2 regions of the Micromonospora chalcea genome follow, and region 1 is predicted to be linked to the other one. Evidence: riboswitches for the same ligand, from Rfam matches in the RefSeq annotation. Region 1 holds a riboswitch; the other holds the start of a gene.

What was found. Region 1 has a riboswitch for glycine ahead of gcvT (glycine cleavage system aminomethyltransferase GcvT). Riboswitches for the same ligand answer to the same signal wherever they lie in the genome.
Region 2: it holds a riboswitch for glycine, as region 1 does, so the genes downstream of both, gcvP (aminomethyl-transferring glycine dehydrogenase) here and gcvT (glycine cleavage system aminomethyltransferase GcvT) in region 1, are expected to answer to the same signal.

The regions. Positions count from the first base shown of each region.
Region 1 covers NZ_CP118233.1:6,772,663-6,777,015, forward strand. Annotated here, with positions in the region: gene PVK74_RS30710 (collagenase) at 1-1,015, shown strand, start outside; gene PVK74_RS30715 (LysR family transcriptional regulator) at 1,124-2,086, shown strand; glycine riboswitch at 2,191-2,280, shown strand; gene gcvT (glycine cleavage system aminomethyltransferase GcvT) at 2,419-3,546, shown strand; gene gcvH (glycine cleavage system protein GcvH) at 3,543-3,956, shown strand; gene glyA (serine hydroxymethyltransferase) at 3,963-4,353, shown strand, end outside.
Region 2 covers NZ_CP118233.1:1,356,252-1,360,604, forward strand. Annotated here, with positions in the region: gene gcvP (aminomethyl-transferring glycine dehydrogenase) at 1-2,263, opposite strand, end outside; glycine riboswitch at 2,336-2,427, opposite strand; gene PVK74_RS06325 (NAD-dependent protein deacetylase) at 2,487-3,329, opposite strand; gene PVK74_RS06330 (NAD(P)H-binding protein) at 3,410-4,066, shown strand; gene PVK74_RS06335 (DivIVA domain-containing protein) at 4,110-4,353, opposite strand, start outside.

The DNA.
Region 1 (4,353 bases):
CTACCTCGATGGCCGGTTCAACATGTACGGCGACTTCAGCGCCAACATCACCACACCGACCATCTGGTGGATCGAAGGCTTCGCCGAGTACGTCTCCTACTCCTACCGGAACGTCACCTACACCAGCGCCCAGAACCAGGCGGGCAACCACACCTATGCGCTGCGTACGTTGTTCGACACCACCTACAACAACGACCAGACGCGCATCTACAACTGGGGCTACCTGGCCGTGCGGTACATGATGCAGTCCCATCGGCCGGACATGACGACAGTGCTCGGATACTACCGATCGGGGGCATTCAACGCCGCCCGCACGTACCTCACCAGCACCATTGGCTCGCGCTACGACGCGGACTTCGACGCCTGGCTGACGCGCTGCGCGGCAGGGGATTGCGGCGGGAGCACCACGCCGCCCCCGACCAACCAGCCCCCGTCCGCCTCGTTCACCGTGACGACCAGTGGGCTCACCGCCACCTTCACCGACCGGTCCACGGACGCCGACGGCAGCATCGCGTCCCGGCAGTGGGCCTTCGGGGACGGGAGCACCTCGTCGGCCGTCAACCCCAGCAAGACCTACGCTACGGCCGGCACCTACACCGTCTCACTGACGGTCACCGACAACCAGGGAGCGACCGCGAGATCGTCCCAGACGATCTCGGTCACGACGGGCGGCGGCACCACCGTGCCGGAATGCAGCGGCACCGACACACGAACCCTCGACCGCAACTGCCAGCGCAGTGGACGCTCCGCGACCGCGGGCAACTACGACTACCTGTACATCTACCTGCCCGCCGGCGTCAGCACCCTGACCATTGCCGTAGCCGGCGGCACGGGCAACTGCGATCTCTACTACAGTCCGTCGAGCTGGGCCACCACCAGCAACGCCACCCGCTCCTCCGCCGGGGCCGGCAACACCGAGTCGTTGGCCGTCCCCAGCCCGGCCGCCGGGTACCACTACATCAGCCTCTACGGGAAGACCGCCTGCTCCGGCGCCACGGTGAGCACGCGCTACTGAACCACATGTGATGGGTATGAGCGCGCCGCCCGGCGAGAGTCGCCGGGCGGCGCGCCCGCCTGCCCTGTGGCCGCCGCACTGCCTGCGGTCGCGTGCATAATCTCGGTCATGGGCATCGATGTGCGCCACCTGCGGGCGATCAGTGCCATCGCCGAGGCCGGAAGCGTGACCGGCGCCGCCGCCCGCCTGGGCCTGTCGCAGCCCGCGCTGACGGCCCAGGTGCATCGGATCGAGAAGACGGTCGGTGGGCCGCTGTTCGTCCGAAGCCGTACCGGTATGCAACCGACCGAACTCGGCAAGCAGGTGCTCCAGCGCGCCCGCGTCGTGCTGGCCGAGGTCGACGCGCTCGTCGAGGACTTCGGCGACCGGCACCCCATTCCGGGCCTGCTCCGACTCGGCACCGTCCACATCGCCTGCGCGGGCAGTCTCGTACGCCATGTCGCCGAAGCGTTCCCGGATCCGGAGATCGCGCTGCAGATCGAGCCGTCCTCGCGCCTGTTGGTGGAGGCACTCACCCGAGGCCAGTTGGATGCCGCGTTGCTGGGCATCCTTGAGGGCTTCGAGCTGCCGATCGGTCCCACCCTCACCAGCCGGCCACTGATCCCCCGTTACCCGATCTTTGTCGCCATGTCCGCCTCCCACCCGCAGTCCCACCACGAGCAGGTGCGGCTGGCCGACCTGAGAAACGAATCGTGGGTGTGCCCGCCGGGGCCGGACGACGGCTCACTCGCCTCGCTGCGACGGGCCTGCCGCGCCGCAGGTTTCGAGCCGAAGATCCGGTACGAAGCGCCGAGTGGCGCCGCGCACCCACTGGTGGCCGCCGGAGACGGTGTCCGGCTGGTCGACCCGACCTGGGCCCCGGCCGCCGGGACTCGGGTGCTGCCGCTGCGCGGGGAGCCGCAGTTGCTGGCCAGGCTGGTGGTCGTCTGGCGGCGCGATGCGCTGACCCATGCAGAGAGCAGCGCCCTGTTCCAGGCCATCACCCGGGCCTACCTGGATCACGTGAACGACAACGCTGCCTTCGCCCGATGGTGGCGGGCCAATCCCCACGCCCATCCCGCAGCGTCGTAGCGATCCGACGCGATATATAGGCGTCAGCTATGGGCAGGATGATGTTGACGCGGTATGTGCGGTCACCTAACCTGCGAATGACTCACAACTACATAGACACCATTCGAACCTGCACGGGAGAGACTCCGTTCATTCGGAGCGCCGAAGGAGCAAACTCCCAAGAAACTCTCAGGCCCCATTACCGTGCAGGCGAGGTAACTCTGGAAAGCAGACGACCGTCGTCTCACCCACGGTGCAAGCCGCTGACGCAGCGGTGAAGCTCTCAGGTCAATGACAGAGCGGGAGGCAACCGACCGATCGACGCCGCGTGCGTCGGGACGAGGAGCGCCCCCGTGCACCAGGACCCTGCGGCTCTGCTCCGCTCACCTCTGCATGCATCGCACATAGAACACGGAGCTCGATTCACCGACTTCAGCGGCTGGCGGATGCCGCTCCGCTACGGAAGCGAGCTCGCTGAGCACCGCGCCGTACGCGAACAGGCCGGCCTCTTCGATCTCAGCCACATGGGTCAGCTCGAGGTGACGGGGCCGGAGGCCCCGACAGCGCTGGACTACGCTCTGGTCGGACATCTGTCTGCCGTACCGATCGGCGGCGCGCGCTACACCATGCTCTGCGACGCCGCCGGCGGAGTGCTGGACGACCTCGTTGCCTATCGCCTCGCATCGCACCGGTACCTGCTGGTCGTCAACGCCATCAACACACGCGTCGTCTATGAGGCCATCAGGACCCGTTGTGCGGACTACGCGGCCTGGGCCGCCGACCGCACGAACGAGCGGGCGATCATCGCGGTGCAGGGGCCGAGCGCCGCCCCCATCGTGGAAGCCCTGACCGGTACGGGACTCACCCGACTTCGCTACTACACCGCAGCGCTACTGGATATCGACGGTCGTCCAGCCGTCGTCGCTCGTACCGGCTACACCGGCGAAGACGGCTTCGAACTGCTCGTACACGCCGAAGACGCGGTCCGCACGTGGGAAGCAGCGCTTGTGGCCGGTCGGCGTCACGGCTTGACGCCCACGGGGCTCGCGTGCCGCGACACCCTCCGCATCGAGGCCGGAATGCCGTTGTACGGCGCAGAGATCGGCCGTGACGTCACCCCGTTCGATGCCGGGCTGGGGCGGGTGGTGTCCTTCGTCAAACCAGGCGACTTCGTCGGACGAGCCGCACTGGCCGAGGCCCACAAGAGCGGTGTCACCCGTCGGCTTGTCGGCCTCGTCGCGTCCGGGCAGAGAATTCCCCGAGCGGGCCAGCAGGTGGTGACGCTGACCGACGACGGCCACGGCGCTGATCCGGTCGGCCTCATCACCAGCGGCGCCCCTTCACCCACATTCAAGCGGCCGATCGCGATGGCCAGCATCCGTGCCGGCACTGGCGACAGCATCCGGCTGGCCGTGCAGGTCCGGGGGACCACCGAGCCGGTCGAGATCGTCCCTCTTCCGTTCTACCGTCGTCCGCGGTGATCCGCGGCCATTCCTTGCGAGGGTTCAGCGTCATGAACGTACCGGAACACCTGAAGTACAGCCCCAACCACGAGTGGGTCAACGACTCGGTTCAGCCGGCCGAAGTGGGCATCACCGCTTTCGCCGCCGAAGCGCTCGGTGATGTCATCTACGTGGAACTGCCCGAGCCGGGGAGCCAGCTCACTGCCGGTGACGTGTGTGGAGAGGTCGAATCCACGAAGTCGGTCGCGGAGCTGTACCTCCCGGTCAGTGGAGAGGTCGTCGCCGTCAACGAGGCGGTCATCGCCGATCCGGGCCTGATCGGCGCCGATCCGTACGGCAAAGGCTGGCTCCTGCGGGTCCGGTTGGCGCAGGTGCCTTCCCTGATGTCGCCGGACGAGTACCGCGCCTTCTCCGACGAGTCGCGGTAGGCCCCGATGGCAGCCATCGACGATGATCTGGCCGACCTCGACCCCGCCGTCGCCGAGGCGATCGGCCGGGAGCTACGCCGGCAGCACGAGACCTTGGGCATGATCGCCTCCGAGAATCTCGCGCCCCGAGCCATCCTCCAGGCGCAGGGATCGGCCCTCACCAACAAGTACGCGGAGGGCTACCCGGGGCGGCGCTACTACAGCGGATGCGAGCATGTCGACGACATCGAACTCCTGGCGATCGACCGGGCCAAGCGGCTGTTCGGCGCCACCTACGCGAACGTGCAGCCGCACTCCGGATCGCAGGCGAACGCCGCCGTGATGGCTGCTCTGATCCAGCCGGGTGACACCATCCTCGGGCTCGACCTCGCTCACGGCGGTCATCTGACCCATGGCA
Region 2 (4,353 bases), 1.4 Mb from region 1:
CGGCGCCCATCATCCGCAGGTACGCCCACGGGATCGGCAGGATCCCCGCCGACCCGTGGTTGGCCGCCGAGATCGCCGGCCGCCCGTCGGCGCGGGCGCCGAGGGGGTCGCCGGGCAGGAACGGCGCCAGGTGCGAACGCACCGCCACCGGCCCGACGCCGGGGCCGCCGCCGCCGTGCGGAATGCAGAACGTCTTGTGCAGGTTCAGGTGCGACACGTCCGCGCCGAACCGGCCCGGCTTGGCGAACCCGACCAGCGCGTTGAGGTTCGCGCCGTCGACGTACACCTGACCGCCGGCGTCGTGGACCTTCGCGCACAACTGCGCGATGCCGGTCTCGTACACGCCGTGCGTCGACGGGTACGTCACCATGATCGCGGCGAGCGCGTCCCGGTGCTTGTCGATCTTCGCGTCGAGGTCGACCAGGTCGACGTTGCCGTCGGCGTCGCAGCCGACCACCACGACCCGCATGCCGGCCATCACGGCGGACGCGGCGTTGGTGCCGTGCGCCGACGACGGGATCAGGCACACGTCGCGGTGCGCCTCGCCGCGCTCCCGGTGGTAGCCGCGGATCGCCAGCAGCCCGGCCAGCTCACCCTGCGACCCGGCGTTGGGCTGCACGCTGACCGCGTCGTAGCCGGTGACCTCGGCCAGCCAGCCCTCCAGCTGCGCGATCAGCTCCCGGCACCCGGCGGTCTGCGCGTCCGGCGCGAACGGATGCAGGTGCGCGAACTCCGGCCAGGTGATCGGTTCCATCTCGGTGGTGGCGTTGAGCTTCATCGTGCACGACCCCAGCGGAATCATGCCGCGGTCCAGCGCGTAGTCGAAGTCGGCCAGACGGCGCAGGTAGCGCAGCATCGCCGTCTCCGAGTGGTGGCTGTGGAACACCGGGTGGGTGAGGAACTCCGACGTGCGGGCCAGCCCGCCGGGCAGGGCCGCGTCCACCTCGCCGTCGAACCCGTCGACGCCGAACGCCGCCCACACCGCCTGCAGGTGCGCGGGCGTGGTGGTCTCGTCGCAGGAGATGCCGACCCGGTCGGCGTCGACCAGCCGCAGGTTCACGTTGCGCGCCGCGGCGGCGGCCACCACGTCGGCGGCCCGGCCCGGCACGGTCGCGGTGACGGTGTCGAAGAACGCGACGTCCGCGACCTGAACGCCGCCGGCGCGCAGCCCGGCCGCGAGCCGTGCCGCCGCCTCGTGGGTACGCCGGGCGATGGCACGCAGCCCGTCCGGGCCGTGGTAGACGGCGTACATGCCGGCCATCACGGCGAGGAGCACCTGCGCGGTGCAGATGTTGCTGGTCGCCTTCTCCCGGCGGATGTGCTGCTCGCGGGTCTGCAACGCCAGCCGGTACGCCGGGTTGCCGTCGGCGTCGCGGGACACCCCGACCAGGCGGCCCGGCAGCATCCGCTCCAGCCCGGAGCGCACCGCCAGGTAGCCGGCGTGCGGGCCGCCGAAGCCCATCGGCACACCGAAGCGCTGGGTGGTGCCGGCGGCGATGTCGGCGCCGATCTCGCCCGGCGGGCGCAGCAGCGTCAACGCCAGCAGATCCGCCGCGACGGTCACCAGCGCGCCCACGCCGTGCGCCGCGTCGACCAGTGCCCGGTCGTCGCGGACCGCGCCGGACGCGCCCGGGTACTGCAGGTGCAGGCCGAAGAACTCCGCCGGCAGCTCGTCACGCTCCACGTCGATCACCCGCACGTCGATGCCGAGGGGCTCGGCGCGGCTGGTGATCACCGCGACGGTCTGCGGCAGCGCGTCGGCGTCGACGACGTACACCGGGCTCTTGCTCCTGGACGCGCGGCGCGCGAGGGTCATCGCCTCGGCCGCGGCGGTGCCCTCGTCGAGCATCGAGGCGTTCGCAGTGGCCAGACCGGTCAGGTCGGTGACCATGGTCTGGAAGTTCAGCAGCGCCTCCAACCGGCCCTGGCTGATCTCCGGCTGGTACGGCGTGTACGCGGTGTACCAGGCGGGGTTCTCCAGCACGTTGCGGCGGATCACCGCCGGGGTGTGCGTGCCGTGGTAACCCAGACCGATCATGGACACGGCGACGGTGTTGCGGGACGCGAGGGCGCGCAGCTCGGCGATCGCCTCCCGCTCACTGGCCGGGGCGGGCAGGTCCAGGGTGCCGTGCCAGCGGATCACCTCGGGGATCGCGGCGTCCATCAGCTCGTCGACGGAGCCGTAACCGACGGCCTCCAGCATCCGGCGCTCGTCGGCCGGGCCGGGGCCGATGTGCCGGTCGGCGAACTGCTCTGCGGTCATGCGCTGCGCTCCTTGGGGGGCGAGGTCGACGGGTCGGCCTCCCCCTGAGTCGCGCTGACGCGCTCCACAGCGCCTGCCCACGTGGTCCTTTTGCCTGAGAGGTTCCGGGGAGAATCTGCCCCTTCGGCGCCGCCGGGATCGGCGGTCTCTCCCACGTGGGTGGTACCGGCACCCCCAACGCTACCAGCGGGCGTGTTTCCGGCTCATGTCCCGGGGTTGTCGATCACACCGGCGCCGGGGCCGCCGCGCACCGGTCCGCCAGCGCGCGCAGGGTGGCGCCCAGCGGCGCGTCCAGGCGCAGCGCCGCGTAGGTGTCGCCGCGGGTGACGCCCTGGTTGACGATCGCCACCGGGATGCCGTGGCGGGCCGCGCGCAGCACGAACCGCCGCCCCGACATCACCGTCAACGACGACCCCAGCACCAGCAGCGCCCGGGCCCCCTCCACCAGGGCGAAACAGTCGGCCACCCGCGACGCGGGCACCGTCTCGCCGAAGAACACCACGTCCGGTTTCAGCATGCCGGTGCCGCACAGCGCGCAGTCGACCGTGCGGAACCCGGCCACCGCCTCGTCCGGCAGGTCCACGTCGCCGTCGGGGTTGACGTGCGCCACCCGCGCGTCGAAACCCGGGTTCGCCTCCGACAGGCGCCGGTGCAGCTCCTCGCGGCCGGTGGCGTTGCCGCAGTCCAGGCACGTCACCTCGTCGAGGCGGCCGTGCAACTCGATCACCCCGGTGGCGCCGGCGGCGGTGTGCAACCCGTCGACGTTCTGCGTGATGATGCCGCCGAGCAGCCCGGCCGCCTGCAGCCGCGCCACCGCCCGGTGCCCCTCGTTCGGCGCCGCCCGCGCGATGGTCTGCCAGCCCAGGTGGCTGCGCGCCCAGTACCGCCGCCGCGCCAGCGGATCCCGGGTGAACTCCTGGTACGTCATCGGGGTGTGCCGGCGGGACGCGCCGCTGGGCCCCCGGTAGTCCGGAATGCCCGACTCGGTGGACAGGCCCGCGCCGCTGAGCACCACCACGTCCCCGGCGGCCACCAGCCGCGCCAACGCCTCGAACGCCTCACTCACCCGTCCATGGTCCCTCGCCGGACCCGCACCTCCCACCCGGACGCCCGGCGGGGCGCGCCCGGCCGGGCTACGTTGATCGCATGCGCGTCGTCATCGCCGGAGGGCACGGCAAAATCGCCAAACTGCTGGAGCGGGAACTGGCCGGACGCGCAGACACCGCGCTCGGGCTCATCCGCAACCCCGACCACGCCGCCGCGCTACGTGCCGCCGGCGCCGAACCGGTCCTCTGCGACCTGGAACACACCGACGTCGACACCCTCGCCGCCCACCTGGCCGGCGCCGACGCCGTCGTGTTCGCCGCCGGCGCCGGACCGGGCAGCGGCGCCGCCCGCAAGGACACCGTCGACCGCGGCGCCGCAGTGCTGCTCGCCGACGCCGCCGCACAAGCCGGCGTACGCCGCTACCTGCTGGTCTCCTCCATGGGCGTGGACGACGCACCCGCCGACGGCACCGACGACGTGTGGGCGGCGTACCTGCGGGCCAAGAAAGCCGCCGAGGACGACATCACCGGCCGGGACCTCGACGTGACGGTGCTGCGGCCCGGCCGGCTCACCGACGACGAACCCGAAGGCCGCATCACGCTGGCCCGGCACGTCACCGGCGGCGCGATCAGCCGCGCCGACGTCGCCCGGGTCCTGCTGGCCCTGCTCTACGCCCCCGGCACCGCCGGGCACACCCTCGAACTGGTCGGCGGCGACACGCCCATCGCCGAAGCGATCACCGCCGTCACCACCTGAGCCGTACCGCCCGGCCCGCCGCACCGCAGGCCGGGCGGTACGGTCACCGCTGATGCCGGGGCAACGCCGGCTGCGGCGCGCCGCCACCAGCCGCCGGCAACTCCCGGGAGATCCGCTCCATCGTGCGCGCCAACTGCTCACTACCGTCGTCGAGATGCCGCGCCGCCGCCTGCATGTGGGAGATCATCATCTCGCCGAAGATCCGCAACGCCTCCCGCGTCGCCACCGAGTCGTCGAAGCTGCCCCCGGCGGCGCTGCGGTACTCCGCCACCGCCCGCTCGGCCTCC